One region of the Ureibacillus chungkukjangi genome, then DNA from elsewhere that is predicted to be linked to it. Evidence: riboswitches for the same ligand, from Rfam matches in the RefSeq annotation. Region 1 holds a riboswitch; the other holds the start of a gene.
The links. Region 1 has a riboswitch for glycine ahead of gcvT (glycine cleavage system aminomethyltransferase GcvT). Riboswitches for the same ligand answer to the same signal wherever they lie in the genome.
Positions count from the first base shown of each region.

Region 2: linked by a shared signal. The riboswitch ahead of LG296_RS07440 (amino acid permease) and the one ahead of gcvT (glycine cleavage system aminomethyltransferase GcvT) in region 1 are both predicted to bind glycine.

Region 1 is NZ_CP085009.1:2,338,664-2,346,748, reverse strand. Features, by position in the region: gene LG296_RS11635 (MBL fold metallo-hydrolase) at 1-347, shown strand, start outside; gene LG296_RS11630 (DUF2626 family protein) at 444-686, opposite strand; gene LG296_RS11625 (metalloregulator ArsR/SmtB family transcription factor) at 803-1,510, opposite strand; gene comGA (competence type IV pilus ATPase ComGA) at 1,802-2,815, shown strand; gene comGB (competence type IV pilus assembly protein ComGB) at 2,796-3,863, shown strand; gene comGC (competence type IV pilus major pilin ComGC) at 3,919-4,206, shown strand; gene LG296_RS11605 (prepilin-type N-terminal cleavage/methylation domain-containing protein) at 4,196-4,672, shown strand; gene LG296_RS11600 (hypothetical protein) at 4,698-4,970, shown strand; gene comGF (competence type IV pilus minor pilin ComGF) at 4,946-5,404, shown strand; gene LG296_RS11590 (shikimate kinase) at 5,609-6,121, shown strand; glycine riboswitch at 6,254-6,347, shown strand; gene gcvT (glycine cleavage system aminomethyltransferase GcvT) at 6,623-7,726, shown strand; gene gcvPA (aminomethyl-transferring glycine dehydrogenase subunit GcvPA) at 7,750-8,085, shown strand, end outside.
Region 2 is NZ_CP085009.1:1,515,102-1,523,186, reverse strand. Features, by position in the region: gene LG296_RS07465 (Fur family transcriptional regulator) at 40-492, opposite strand; gene LG296_RS07460 (hypothetical protein) at 649-1,167, opposite strand; gene LG296_RS07455 (NUDIX hydrolase) at 1,317-1,856, opposite strand; gene LG296_RS07450 (aldo/keto reductase) at 1,939-2,838, shown strand; gene LG296_RS07445 (VanZ family protein) at 2,835-3,341, shown strand; glycine riboswitch at 3,564-3,643, shown strand; gene LG296_RS07440 (amino acid permease) at 3,967-5,307, shown strand; gene LG296_RS07435 (YqkE family protein) at 5,358-5,633, opposite strand; gene LG296_RS07430 (alpha/beta hydrolase) at 5,955-7,001, shown strand; gene LG296_RS07425 (YneF family protein) at 7,098-7,319, opposite strand; gene sirA (sporulation inhibitor of replication protein SirA) at 7,513-7,941, opposite strand.

The DNA of each region.
Region 1 (8,085 bases):
TTCCGAATTACATTGTTAACAAACCCGAACAAGAGTATATCATTCGAAAGGAACAGTCCTTTGATATCGCTGACATGAAATTTAAGGCAGTATTTACACCAGGTCATTCTCCTGGCAGTATCTCATATATTTTCGAAGAAGACGGATTTGCAATAGTAGGGGATACTTTATTTGAAGGCAGTATTGGAAGAACTGATTTACTTGGAGGATCGCATGAGGTGCTTCTTAAGTCAATTCATGACAAATTGTTAGTGTTGCCTGAGGATACAATTATTTACCCAGGACACGGTAGTTATACGACTCCAGCTCAGGAAATCGATAGTAATCCTTTTTTAAATGGATTCTAAATTCAAAGAAACGATTCAGTTAAAGTTGAATCGTTTCTTTTCTTTATTATTTTATAAATAAAAAACACCAACTGAAAAAACAGTTGGTGTCGTTTATTAGTGTCCTGCACCTGGTACATGGATAAACGTAGTGTAATACGTGAATCCTGCGAAGAATATTGTTAAATAAGCTCCGAAAATGTACATGTACATGCGTTCTGTTAGGTTTAAGAAGCCTAATAATAAGAATAAAATTGTATTACCAATGAATAATAGCGAAACCTCGTACATATCACCAAGGTAGAACATAACGGCAAAAATACCAGTCCAGAAAGCCATAACTTTATACATGTTACTCATGAAGTATCCCTCCTTTTGCCATACGACACAATAATATCATCTTTTATTATAAATGATTTGAAACTATAATGTAAACTCCTACTTACATTTTGTTTGTGACAATAGAGTAGAAAATGCTAGAGAGCATTATTGCCAATTTCTATTTCGTACTTGCAGTTTTCACAATCATGAACCATGCTTTCTACTTGCTCAAACTCATTTTGAGAAAAAAGAGCATCTATTTGCCCGTTTAAATAGGATTCATGTAATATACATACAATCTCATTATTTGTAGATAATTGTTTTTTAAACGGACAATTATAAATAGAGAAGATAATTTTTTTTCCATTCTCTGTTTCAGTAATTTCTGGTATGTATCCAATTAGTGCAGAAGCTGTTGTTAAGTGATCTATTTTAGCGTTAAAGTCACTAAGTACAATTCCTTTTCCATAGGCTATACTTTGTTTCATTTCTGAATAGCCATCTTCATAGCTTATTTTTTTTGCAACGTCAATTGCCTCTGGCCCCAATTGTTCGATTAGCTTCATAGCCCAATTAATCAAACGACTATCCTCTTTTTTAGGGAAGCTTAACTCAACTCCCTCTTCGGAAGCTTTATACTCTCGCCCAGGTCTGCCACCCTTACCGGATTTGACAAAGTGAGCTGAAATTAAATTGATTTCTGTTAGCTTTGTTAAATGAAGTCTAGCCACATTTGGATGAATATTAAATCGGTCGGCAATCGCTTGTACTGTAAATGATTTTTTTTGTTGAAGCATATATTCATAAATTTGGTAACGTGTTTCATCAGATAAAGTACTTGTTATTTTTAAAGGATGAACCATGAAATCACCTCTCTAGTATTATTTACTTTTTATTACAGTATTATTTTAACTTTTATAATATAGGATTGATATAGAATTTGTCGATGAATTATTACAATTAAAGCAAATTTCATATTTTGGGTTGATTTTACTAATCTAAATGTAGTAATAAGGGGTTGAAAAATGAGATTTGAAGGATAATTTATACTCAAAATTTTATCTTCGGAAAAAGGGTTTTCTAATTTGAAATCTCCAGATATACTGTCATTAATGATTTGCGGTCAGCAAGTATTTTAAAAACAAGGAGGTGTCATTTTGGAGGTAGAATCAGTTGTTGAAAGTAAGAGTATACAATTATTGTTAAAGGCCTTGCACTTTGGTGCTTCTGATATCCATATAGTTCCTGCACAAGACAGTTATTCTATCCATTTCAGGAAATACGGAAAGCTATTTCCAACGAGTAATTTGCCAAATGAGTTAGGCGATAGAATTATTTCTTATTTAAAGTTTTTATCATCTCTAGATATTAGTGAAAAGAGAAAGCCCCAAAGCGGTTCTTTTCAGAAGGAAATTTCTAGTCAATTATATGCATTTCGCGTTTCTACATTGCCCTCGATTTTCAAAAGAGAGAGTCTAGTTATTCGGATACTCGTTCAAAACTCTCGCCTTCCCATCTCGTCAATTTGTTTAAATCCAAGCTCAGCAAACAAATTAGTACAGCTTGTATCAAGTCGCCAAGGATTACTGTTGTTCTGTGGAGCGACCGGGTCAGGAAAAACTACCTCATTATATTCACTAATCAATTACACAAGTGAATCATTAGCTCGTCACGTCATTTCACTTGAGGACCCAGTTGAAAGTAATCAATCAAATTTATTGCAAATACAGGTAAATGAACGTGCAGGTGTTACTTATGCTGCTGGTTTAAAGGCAATTCTCCGCCATTCACCTGACGTTATAATGATAGGTGAGATAAGAGATAGGGAAACTGCTAAGATTGCCATAGAAGCGTCTTTAACAGGTCATTTGGTGTTGTCCACTATTCATGCAAAGGACACAGTAAACTGTATTTACCGGCTTTTAGATCTAAATATTTCTATAGAGGAAATTAGACAGGCTGTCATTGGGATTGTTGCGCAATGCTTAGTGCAGGTTGAGCCAGAAGAGAGAAAGGCGATATACGAAATATTAAGTGACCTGAATCTAATTGATGCAATTGCAACAACAATGCGCGGAGAACAGTATGAATTGCCTCATTCTGAAAAGTTGACAAGTCAGAAATCCTTATTTGAGGTGAGAAAAAGAAATGCTCCTACAACTTCGTAAGTTAAAAAACGTCACAATAAGCCTCGATAAAAAGAATAAGGTTCGGCAGCTGCCATCATTTCTTAACAGAGTTAGTACACTATTAAACGAAGGATACACCTTCTCAGATTCAATCGAAATGCTATTACCTTATCATGTAGATGACCCAAACGCTTGGCGTGTGATGATACTAGAAAAGCTGAAGAATGGGGAAGGTACTACAGAAATATTGGAGTGCTTTCAGATTCCCAAACATTTCCTGGTGGCCATTAAAATTTCTGAGGAAAGTGGAAAGCTTGCCGAAAGCCTACAAACGATTTCTAAGCAATTGGACTTCAACGAAAAAATGCGAAAAAAGCTGCTTAACCTTCTAAGCTATCCTGTGCTACTCAGTGTGTTACTTATAAGCATTTTCATAGCATTCCGCACTTACTTTCTTCCTAACATAACCCAAATTCTAAACACTCGATCTGATGGTGGGAATACAACAGTCTTAATTTCATCAATATTTCTTCGTCTTCCGGATGTCTTGTTTTTTACTTTAATAACAACTATTTGCCTCGTCACCACCGTTATTATCTACATCAAAAGATTAAACGTACAGCAACAATTACCTCTTCTGTTAAAGCTTCCGATTATTAATTACTTTTATAAAATGCATATTACAAATCACCTAGCTAAAACAATGGGGGATTTGTTGTTGGGAGGTTTTTCTCTTCAGCAGGCCTTAACAATCTTACAAGACCAACAATTAAATAAAATTCTGGCCTATGTGTCTAAGGAGATTGAGGGACAAGTCATATTCGGAGAGTCCCTTTCATCGGCTGTCTATAAACTAGGGTGGTTTTCTTCTAAATTTGAAGAGTTTATAAAGCATGGAGAAAATAGCGGTTATCTCGGGAGGCAGTTATTGATTTACAGTGAGTTAATCGATGAAAAAATACAGAACTTGATTAAAAAGGGTGTATCCATCATACAGCCACTTTTCTTTATCATAATCGCCTTAAGTATTATTGCGGCATATTTGAGTATTCTGCTGCCGATGTATGAGCTAATTGAAATAATTTAATAGGAGTGTGTTTTTCTTGAAAAGAATAAATGAAAAAGGATTTACCTTAATAGAGATGTTGATAGTCCTTCTGATCATCTCAGTTTTAGTACTGGTCACAGTACCAAATGTGACGAAGCACTTCGCAACCATTGATAACAAGGGGTGTGAAGCTTATTTGAAAATGGTTCAGGGACAAGTTGAGGCATATAAGCTTGACAATAATACACTACCATCAATAAGTGCTCTGCAAACAGGAGGGTACTTAAATGGAGATGAGGCAGCAAAATGTCCTAACGGTGACTTGATTGAGATTGAAAGTGATGGAAATGTCATTGCAGTGAAAAATACGAGTGGACAATAGTGGCATGGTAGACAAGCTGCATGGCAAAAGAGTAATGAACATGAGGGGCTTTACATTAATTGAAATGCTTCTTGTACTCTTTATTTTGCTACTTACAAGCTCCATAGTTTTTCAAATTACCCTCACACTTTCTGAAAAGTGGGTAGTAAATCAATTTTTTCAGCAGCTAATGCTAGATATTCAGGAGATTCAAGCGTTAGCTATAAAAAATGATGAGGCATTTTATATTCAATTTAATAGTTCGAATAATTATAAAGGGCATGGGATTTTCTCAGGAGAGATATTGTTTGAAAGAGAAATCCCACAAGGTATAAAGGTTGATATGACTAGTAATCTTAAACATTTCATGGTTTACCCGAGTGGTGATGTATCCAATTTTGGTACCATAAAATTTCATACGCCCTTTGGACAAACAAATTTGATTATTTATATAAAGGAAGGGCGGATGAGGTTAGTTGAATTGTAAAGGAATAGCATTTGTTGAAACTTTATTGACGGTAGCTATTATTTTAATCATAGCCGGCTCTTTGATTCCGTTAAGCTACCAGTTGAAGTCTTCTTTATATAACCAAAAATTAGAGCTGCATGCTTCAGAAACAGCATTGGATGCAGCAAAACAAATTAAAGCACAATCGAAAATTGCTGGCAGCAAAACCATAGAACTAAAAGAATTTCATTGGACATATGATGGGGAACAAATTTGTGTCCAATTTGAAAATTTAAGTGGAGAACAAGTTAAATGCATCAATCGAACCGGAGACTAATTGAAAGCAGCCAAGGCTATACACTTATTGAAGCACTCTTTTCCATTACAGTCTTTGTTCTTCTATCTCAAATCATGCTAGCCGTCCTAATTTGGATTGAGCAAATGAACACAACGGAGCTTTCAAATAATCAGGTAGCCTGGGAGCTTTTTGTAAATGACCTCCAGCAATTAGTGCTAAATGTGCGAGAGATAAAATTATCAAATGACACCAAATCCATGGAAATCTTCTACACAAATTCTAGTGGAGTAAAGAAAATAAACCGTAGTGGAGATGTCCTTAGGCTAATAGTTAATAATCAAGGAAATACTCCTTTATTAGTCGGTATTCAAAATGCTTGGTTTACTTGGGATGGCCAATATATGACGATATCAGTAATTTTTAATAATGGTATAGAAAAGGAGAGGAGGTTCTTTGTTCAAAATAGTACGTAATGAGAGTGGTGGAACCTTTATGCTTGCTATAATGTTACTATTCATAACAACTTCTTTTATTACTTTCTATTGTTTATCGTACCAATCGCAAAAATTGGTGTATAATTCATTGGAATTCGCCAATGTTCGTGCTACGATAAACCTACTGAAGGAAATTGGTAGTAAGTAGTAGAAAGATTTTGGAAAGTCAAAGAAGGTGATAGCATGCGAAAAATATATTTAGTAGGCTTCATGGGATGTGGTAAAAGCGCTATCGGACGAAGGCTAAGTTATTTTTTAAGACTACCATATTACGACATGGATCATGAGATTGTTCGTCAGCAAGGAATGTCAATACCTGAGATATTTGAAGTGTACGGGGAAGCTTATTTTAGAGCATTAGAAACAGAATTTCTTCTGAATTTCCGAGATGAAGCATGTATCATTGCAACAGGCGGTGGTGTAGCAATGAGCGAAGAAAATCGCAAAATCATGCGTCATTCCGGATTGGTACTTTTTTTAGATGCAACATTCGAAGACATTTATGTGCGTATCAAAAATGATAAGAATCGACCAATTGTGCAGCGTTCAACTAAAGAAGAGCTAGAGCAGCTGTATCAAACGAGAAGAAAATTCTATAGAGCTGCTAATCATATTCGAGTATTGACAGAGGGACGATCACTACGTCAAATTGTTGAATATATTGGGTTTCAGGTGAATCGTTTAAAAGGCGAATGATTTATATGTTTATTCTTTTGAATGTTCGTTTTTAAAGTTGGATTAAAAAAAGATTGCCTTTTCATAATGACCAATGTTAGGATATAGCCAAGAGATGTTATATTGTACATTGAATTTAGAATATTTGCGCGGATGATTGTGCGGGGAGAGAACGTGAAGAGCGTCGCCGAAGGAGCAAGTAGTGAAGAGCTATGAATCTCTCAGGCAAAAAGACTCGTACAGGACGCATCTCTGGAGAGTGCTGTTTCGATTTTATTTGATTCAGCCACCAAAGGGGAAAGCCAATTATCGATTCAAAAAGTGTATATCGATTTGGTGTAACTTTCAGGTGCAAGGACAGGGGATTCCTCAGGATTAAAGAGGATTCGTCTGTCCTTTTTTTGCGGATTGGAAGTGTTATAAAAGATATCCACGAATAATGTGACAGCAACTTGGCCGATTTGTGTTAAGTTGTGTTTTTCTATTGTGCAAATTATGGATAATACTAGGGGGACATGATGAATGGGAAATGAATTAAAGCGAACGCCATTATTTGATGAGTATGCAAAAAGCGGCGGGAAAACAATTGATTTTGGAGGTTGGGATTTACCAGTCCAATTCTCTTCCATTAAAGATGAGCATGACGCTGTTCGTCATCGCGCGGGCCTTTTCGATGTATCCCATATGGGTGAAATTATTGTAGAAGGTAAAGATGCACTGGCATATTTACAATTTTTACTAACTAATGATATTTCCAAAATTCAAATTGGTGGAGCACAGTATAATGCAATGTGCTATGAAAATGGTGGAGTTGTCGACGATTTATTAGTTTATCGACTTGAAGATGAGAAATTCTTATTGTGCGTGAATGCGGCTAACATTGAGAAAGATTTTGATTGGATGAAAGCTCAGGTTCAAGGTGAAGTAACGGTTACAAACAAATCCGAGGAATATGCACAAATTGCATTACAGGGTCCACTAGCTGAAGAAGTGCTTCAAACATTAACAGATGTAGACCTAAACTCTTTGAAATATTTTAAATTTATAGAAAACGCAGTGATTGCGGGTAACTCCGTATTACTTTCACGTACAGGTTATACAGGGGAAGATGGCTTTGAAATTTACGGTGAGCCTCAAGCAATCGTTGAGCTTTGGACAAAAATTCTAGAAGCTGGAAAAGACAAAGGTGTTGTACCTGCTGGGTTAGGTGCCCGTGATACCTTACGTTTTGAAGCGTGCCTGCCACTTTATGGTCAAGAGCTTTCAAAGGACATTTCACCTCTAGAGGCAGGAATTGGTTTTGCGGTAAAGCTTCAAAAAGAGAGCGACTTTATCGGAAAAGCGGCATTAGTAGCTCAAAAGGGAAATGGCTTAGCTAAAAAGCTTATTGGTGTTGAAATGATTGATAAAGGGATTCCTCGTCATGGCTATAAAGTATTTAAAGATGGCGTTGAAATCGGTGAGATTACTACGGGAACTCAATCGCCATTAACAAAAAGAAACATCGGTTTAGCCTTAATTGATGCAAAATTTGCTCAATTAGATACAGAGCTAGAAATAGAGATTCGCAACAAAAAATTGAAGGCGCACACATGTGCAACTCCTTTTTATAAACGCTCAAAATAAATTGTGAAAAGAGGCTTAATAAAATGGTACATCGTTATCTTCCTATGACAGAACAAGACAGAAAAGATATGCTAGCAACAATTGGTGTGGAAAGTGTTGACGAGTTATTTTCAGATATCCCTGAGAGTGTTAGATTCCAAGGGTTATACAATATTAGAGAAGCAAAATCAGAATCTGCCTTACTAAAAGAGTTAAAACAGCTTGCAGCTAAAAATGAAGACACTGATTCAAATGTTTCCTTCCTTGGTGCTGGTATTTACAATCACTATAAACCTGTTATTGTTGACCATGTTATTTCTCGTTCTGAATTTTATACTGCATACACACCATATCAGCCTGAAATTTCACAAGGGGAATTA
Region 2 (8,085 bases), 820 kb from region 1:
ATGTACATTCGCGCTTAATACGAATTGTACATCCTTTAATTATTGATCTTCTTGTTTATCATGACATCTGTGGCAGATACCATGGAATGTTAAACGGTGGTCCTTGATAATAAAGTTCCAGCGTTTTTCAACAATGCCTTCAACATCTTCAAGCAAATCTTCTTGAATTTCGTCTACTGCCCCACATTCAATACAGACAAGGTGATGATGGAAGTGCTTTGCGCCTTCTTGTCGAAGGTCATAACGGGATACCCCATCGCCAAAATTAATTTTATCGACAATTTTCAATTCAGTTAATAATTCTAAAGTTCGATAAACTGTTGCGAGCCCGATTTCTGGTGCTTTGTCTTTTACTAATAAATAGACATCCTCAGCACTCAAATGGTCTTCTTCATGTTCTAATAGCACTGCAACTGTCGCTTCACGCTGTGGCGTCAGTTTATAGCCAGCACTATGCAATTGCTTTTTTATACGATCAATACGGCTTTCCATACGACGCCCTCCTAAACTCATTCTATTATAACAAATGAGTAAAAGCTATTACAAGAGAGGGATGAATTATTCATGCAAACAAACGAAACGAGCATTTTCGTGCACTATTTACCGCCAGTTCGGTACGAATCTACTAAAATTTGTTTATAAGACTTGTCAAAGTTTAGGTAGAATATATGAGATTGACACAATTTCACCTACACAAATGACGGATAGTGTTATCAAAACTGTAACAAATAGTCTCTGTGAAAAGACATATTTCTTGTTTGGGCCTACTTTTTTAGCTGCGTAAACGGAGCAAAGCATAAAGAGCAGGAAGCAATAAATCAATTGAAACGGAAACCACCAAATACTATACACTAGCAGCGACTCCTGCTGTGTTAATAGAAACACTGAGCTAAATCCAAAGAATGTAATTTTTACGCCAACAACTAATTTTGCTAGGACATATAAATAGGGATGAGTTGCAAAAAATAACACCAGCACCATCCAAGCAATAAGCGGTACAATCGTTCCCCAAATCGATATATCTGTTATATCAAGTACTCTTGGATCAATAAAGCTTATTAATTTCATGGACTTGTCCAATGGAAACACTTGAAAACAGATGACACCACTGACAAAGCTGATTGCTAGAATGATAGCGTATTGGATAAATAAGACCGAACGAAACATAAGCATTCTCCTTTCGTTGTTACAGCTTATGCTCGTTCTCTATCATTATTACTCTTTAAATAGTTTAGATTTTTAATGGAATCTATCATATTTTCTAACCAAACTTTTATACTTCTTTTATGTCTTTTATTTACAAAAAATCACTACTTCTACTGATTTGCTTTCATCCATAGGACAGCAAAAGCTGTTTTTGCATCAAAAATACCTTGCTCTTTCACCATTTCCTCTGCTTCTTCTACCGTTACTTCTAATAGTTCCACAAATTCATCCTCATCAAGCTCTGCTTTTGCCTCTATTTTATATAAATCTTGGGCAACAAACAAATGAATCACTTCGTCCGCAAAGCCAGGCGACGTTGCAAAGGTTTGTAAATACGTTAGACTATGACAGCCATAGCCTGTTTCTTCCTCTAATTCTCGTCTTGCTGTATGCTCTGGGGCCTCCCCTGGCTCTAACTTACCAGCTGGAATCTCAATAATCGATCTCTCAAGCGCTTTACGATATTGCTCCACCAGTACGAGTTTACCTTCAGCTGTAATCGCAATAATGGCAACTGCTCCAGGATGGTTTACAATCTCCCTTTTTGATTCCTTTCCATTTGGCAATAAAACATCATCGACCTTCAATGAAATAACCTTACCTGCATAGATTGGAGTTGAATGTAGTGATTTTTCCTCAAATTTCTTCATTTCAAATGCCCTCGCTTGTCGTATTTATTGTTTTCATTGTACCATTAGTGAAGAATTTCTTTGAAGGAAAGAGGGTTATGTAATGAAAAAAAGAACGCTTGGAAACAGTGATATTGAAATTTCAGAAATCAGTTTAGGCTGCATGTCCCTTCCAACTTCATTAGCTGACGCAAAACCAATTGTAGAAACAGCCCTTGAATCAGGGGTTAACTATTTCGATACTGCAGACCTTTACGACAAAGGGATAAACGAAGAAATTGTTGGAGAGCTTTTAAAATCTCACCGTCACGATATCGTGCTTGCAACGAAAGTCGGAAACCGCTGGAATACTGGCGAAGATGGCTGGCATTGGGATCCATCCCCTGCACATATTGAAAACGCCGTGAAAATGAGCTTAAAGCGTCTGAAAACGGATTATATTGATGTCTATCAACTGCATGGTGGAACTATTGATGACCCTTGGGATGAAATTATTTCAACCTTTGAGCAGCTGAAAAAAGAAGGCTATATTAGACAATACGGCATCTCCTCTATTCGTCCAAACGTGTTTAGATCCTTCCTAGAACGCAGCCATGGTATATCCAATATGATGCAATATAGCATTTTAGATCGCCGCGCAGAAGAATGGTTTGACGAAATTTCAGAAACGAATGCATCGGTTGTGACTCGAGGCTCCATTGCAAAGGGTTTATTGACAAATGAGTGGCAAAAACGACTAGAAAACTCAAATGGCTATCAAACCTACTCTAAGGAAGAATTACAAAAGACATTAACAGAATTGCAGGATGCTTACGAGGATATTCACGCACTTAGCATCGCTTACAATTTAAGCCACCCAGCTATCGCATCAACTGTAATTGGAGCTAGCTCAAAGCAGCAATTCCTGGATAATCTGAGGGCCTACGAAAATTCACAAACAATCAAAGACTTTTCACCAATTGACCAAATTACTAAGAAAGAAGTTTATTCTGAGCACCGATGAAAAAATATCTCTTCATAATTATTGCCGTATTAATTTTATTATTTTGTGTATCAAGTATGACCTACGAACAGCAAACAATCGTACCAACCTTACAGGAAACGTTAGGCAACCAGCCTTTCTATAATCTATTGAGCAAGATTGAAGTAACTTATTGGGGGAAAACCATTTCAGTTGAAACTCGTGGCTATTACTATTTCATCGAATTCCTAGTTCGAAAAGGACTACATTTTGTCGGCTATGGCTGTATTGCCATTCTATTTTATTTAATGTATCGCAAGTTCAAAGTGCAATTTTCAGTAATTTGCGCGCTCCTGTCTACATTTATAGTTGCTTCACTTGACGAATTCCGACAAACCTTTATCGCTGGAAGAACAGGTATTTTCGACGATGTAATTCTGGATACTGCCGGGGCAATTACGTTTCTCATTGTCTTTAAGATTGGATATGTCCTCTATCAAAAAATAAAAAGTCCCTCATTAAGAGCTAATAGTGCGAGCGATTAGAGAATGTAACATTTCTATGTTATGTTCTCTTTTTTGTTCAATATCATTATTTTGTCATTTTTCTTAACAATCTTATTTTTGTTAAACTACTAGACCGTCTTTACTTTTTTGATATAATGACACATATCAGCAGGTTGCTGATCGCTCTACTAGGACGTTTCATATATAGAGTTCAGTAGAGATAAATTTAATAGCGGTGATTGCTATGGGATGACTATAGCAGGAGCAATTTCTGGAGAGATCGCATTATTTTGCGACGCCGAAGGGTTCACAATCTCAGGCAAAAGGACAGAAAAGGTAACAACATAGAAACAGGATTATTCTTATTTGTAGAATAATGCTTTTTACTATTTTCTTTTTGTTATTTTTTTAATGTCATGAGATGGGAGAACTATTTTCCTATCTCATTTTTTATTTTTCAGCTATTGTTTTAAATGATTTTGAAGCTTGTTTAGGGATTTGACGGATATTTTGAAAAAGCTGGCGGATTTCGGCCACATCTTGGCGGATAATTCACAAAAGCTGGCGGATAATTCTCCGATGATCTACATATGTAATATTCCCCTCCCTACTCGCATGCTTCGAAACCAAAGGCATTACCGCTCACTTTATAGGGGGCAAAAAAATGGAAGAACAGCAAGAACTAAAAAGAGATTTAAAAAACCGCCACGTACAGCTAATCGCAATCGGTGGCACAATCGGAACTGGCCTATTTTTAGGCTCCGGGAAAGCAATTGAAAAAGCTGGCCCATCCATCCTTCTCGTGTACTTAATCATCGGGATATCACTCTTCTTTGTCATGCGAGCCTTAGGAGAATTACTGCTTTCAAATGCTGGCTATCAATCATTTACCGACTTTGCAGGAGTGTACGTTGGACCATGGGCTGGCTATATTACAGGGTGGACATACTGGTTTTGCTGGATAATGACAGCCATGGCTGACATTATCGCAGTTGGCTTATACGTAAGATACTGGTTTGACATCCCGCAATGGGTTCCAGCAATCATTTGTTTAATCATCCTATTAGGCTTGAATTTACTAACTGTAAAGCTATTTGGAGAATTAGAGTTTTGGTTTTCATTGATTAAAGTCATTACAATCATAGCACTTATCGTAATCGGAATTATCCTATTAGTTATCGGCTTCAAAACTGACACAGGAACCGTTTCCGTAAGTAATCTATGGGAGCATGGCGGCTTCTTCCCGAACGGATTTACCGGATTTTTATTTGCATTCCAAATGGTTGTGTTCTCCTTTGTTGGGGTTGAGTTAGTCGGTGTTTCAGCTGCCGAAACTGCAAACCCTAAAAAGAATATTCCATCTGCGATCAATAAAATCCCAATTCGGATCTTACTGTTTTACGTAGGGGCTATCTTTATCATCCTATGTATCAAGCCATGGACTGAGCTAAGCGCCACTAGCAGCCCATTTGTTCAGATTTTCGCTCTTGTCGGAATTCCTATTGCTGCAGCCCTTATTAACTTTGTTGTGTTAACTTCAGCCGCATCTGCCGGAAACAGTGGCTTATTCTCAACAAGCCGCATTCTATTTAACTTAAGCAATAATAAGCAAGCCGCAAAACCATTAGGAAAATTAAATAAAAACGCAGTCCCGTCAAATGCACTTTTCCTATCTTCTATTGTTGTATCAATCGGTGCCCTTTTAAGCTATGCGATTCCTGACTCAGCTTTTAGCATTGTAACGACAGTTAGTGCGATTTGCTTCATTTGGGTGTGGAGCATAATTCTGATTTCACATATTCGCTACAAAAAAATTCGCCCAGATTTACACAGAAACTCGATTTTCAAGGCGCCACTCACACCTTTTATCAACTATGCCGTGTTAACGCTATTTGTTGGAGTACTTATAATCATGTTTATTGCAGAAGAAACAAGAACAGCACTACTCTTTACACCAGCGTGGTTTATCGTTCTTATCATTACGTACTCAATAAGAAAGAAGTAAATAAAAAAGCAGCACTCATTCGTTCAAATAAAATGAGTGCTGCTTTTCCTTTAAAACTTCGAGCCCTGATCGCCGTACTTATCTAAAAGCTCTTCAAAGCTCATATTTTTCTCTCTTTGTTTACGCTCGAACACTAGTCTTGCTTGGCGTTCCTCTTCCTTTGCCTGCTCTTTCTCAACTAAGCTTTTTTTCGCTTCTTTAAGCTTTGCTAGAACATCGTCATTTAGTTGGTCCTGTAAAGTTAAACCATCATCAGTTTTCGCAGCCTGATTTTGTCTTTGACCGCCCTGGCTCTGATTTTGACCTTGCTTTCTCTTTTTCCCCATTTATATTCACCTTCTTACAATTTTCAAATTCCATTCTATAGTTTACCATGATTCCTCAATAATTCGCATTCACAAGCAATCTACCAACATCACTTATCCAAGTCACAAACATGAACCCTTCGAATGATACTTGCGTAATATAATAATAATCATCCTCATTTTCATAATGCTGTCTGTCCTTGCTTCATTTCGTAAATTAATCAAAGGTTTGGCAAATCATCCCTTATCTTTATTAAAAACTTAGTTATAGTGATACAATTATAATATTGGTGAATAGTGTCAGCCGAATGTTAGATACTAATGAAGAATCGAGGTGTTTTTATGAAACGAAAAAAATTTTTATGGGCTTCAAGTATTGTTACATCCATACTTTCTACAGGTGCTGCGATCTTCGGATATGTTGTGACCAATCAACTTATGTACATTAAAAAGAAAGATGTTGATTTTGTCTATGATCGTGAATTAAAAGCACAACGTTTTGACGAAAAATGGTTTAACAAATGCCCAAAGGAAGAACTAAGTATTGACTCTCCCAACGGCTATCCGATAAAAGGAATCTTTCTAAAACCACTAGAAACAAAAAATACAATCATCATCTGTCACGGTGTTACCGAGAACAAAATCAGTATGGTCAAATATGCACGAATGTTCGAAAGACTTGGCTACAACACCTTCGTTTTCGACCACAGACGACACGGAGACTCCGGTGGAAAAACAACAAGCTATGGCTACTACGAAAAATTTGATGTCGCAGCTGTCGTACAAACCGTAAAATCTATCGTTGGCGAAGGTGCAATAATCGGCATCCAAGGCGAATCAATGGGTGCAGCTAGCATGATCCTTTACGCAGGACTCATAGAAGATGGCGCAGACTTTTACATCGCAGACTGCGGATTCTCCAATTTCTCAGAGCTCATCTCACAAATCCTGATGAAAACAACCTATCTGCGAACCAAAATTCCAATTCACCTAGCCAACCTCTTCCTTCGCTTGCGTGATGGCTACACATTCAAAAGCGTCACACCAAAGGAAGCAATCAAGAACATCACCTCCCCTGTACTCTTCGTCCATAGCATGGGAGACGACTTCATTCTACCTTACATGACAGAAGAAATGTACGAAGAAAAAGAAGGCCCGAAAATGATCAAGCTCTTCGAAAAAGGCGGTCATGCCGAATCCTTCAACGAAAACCCTGGCGAATACGAAAAAACTGTCCGACAATTTTTAGAAACCTATGTTATGAAAAAACCAAGCGAAACGGTTGAAACAACGCTAGAAGAAATAATTGCCGCAACAAGTGAAATTCCACTGGACGAAATCAAACCGCAAACAAACAAGATGCCGCTCGACGAAAAAGAAATCTCCTAACAAAAGAGACCGTCTCAAAAAACTTGAGACGGTCTCTTTTGGCACATAAAAAGCAAAACAACAGTTTTACATACGTAAACTGTTGTTAGATTACAATTATTTATCTTGTAATTTATTCATTTGTGACATCATTTGACGCACTTGTTTTTCGGACGGTTTACGTCCCATTTGAGCCATCATCACACGAATCATTTGTTCGTTGATCGGTGGGTTTTCTTTTAAGTATTTCATCATATATTGACGAGCTAGATAGAAGCCTAATGCTGCTCCCCCTGCTAATGCTACGATGATAAGTACAATTGCAAGCCATAAACTCATTTGTGCCTACCTCCTCCACTATCCTTGTTACCACGAATCCTATCTTATATATGCCTTTGATAGAGGAAAAACCCTCTCAAAAACAACACAAAGATAAACTCTCCATGAAGGATTATACACTAATAACTACATTGTTACTAGCTATTCAGTAGTTTTTTTCAAGTAGTATAGGCAATTTCACATGAAAATATCTCTAGTAGGAAGCATGCTTAATAGGCTTCAACCATCCACATTCGGAATCCTCTGCATTAAATGCAATGAAAGAATCATTCATTTGACTAAGGCTATGGAACAAATCCAAATCTAACATTCGCGAGCCCTCACAAATTGCTTCTATATGATGCGTACATACTTTTATTTTCAAACCACCTTTAAATTGATGCTCAAACCTCATATATTCATCCACCCATTGGATAGTTGGAAAACTTTTCTTTAAATGATCATAAAGTACGCCTTGCACCATTCTTCCTTCAATTGGTTCACAGAGATAGCTTAGCTGCTTGCTAACAGAGGACTCGAGAGCTCGCTCTTTTGTCGATACCATTTCAAGAAGCTGTCTTTCTCTTCCAAATACAAATGATTGGTACTGTTTTTTAATATGAAAAATTGAATAGATTCTCATCTTTCGTCCTCCTCTCTATAAACACATTATAAAAGAAAGATTTCGAATTTTTTGTCAAAAGGTGTCCGAACTCTATTACTTTTTTTGTCAAAATAGAGTGAAACGTACAATTCGTTCACTTTTCCTAGATGCCCTCAGCCTAGA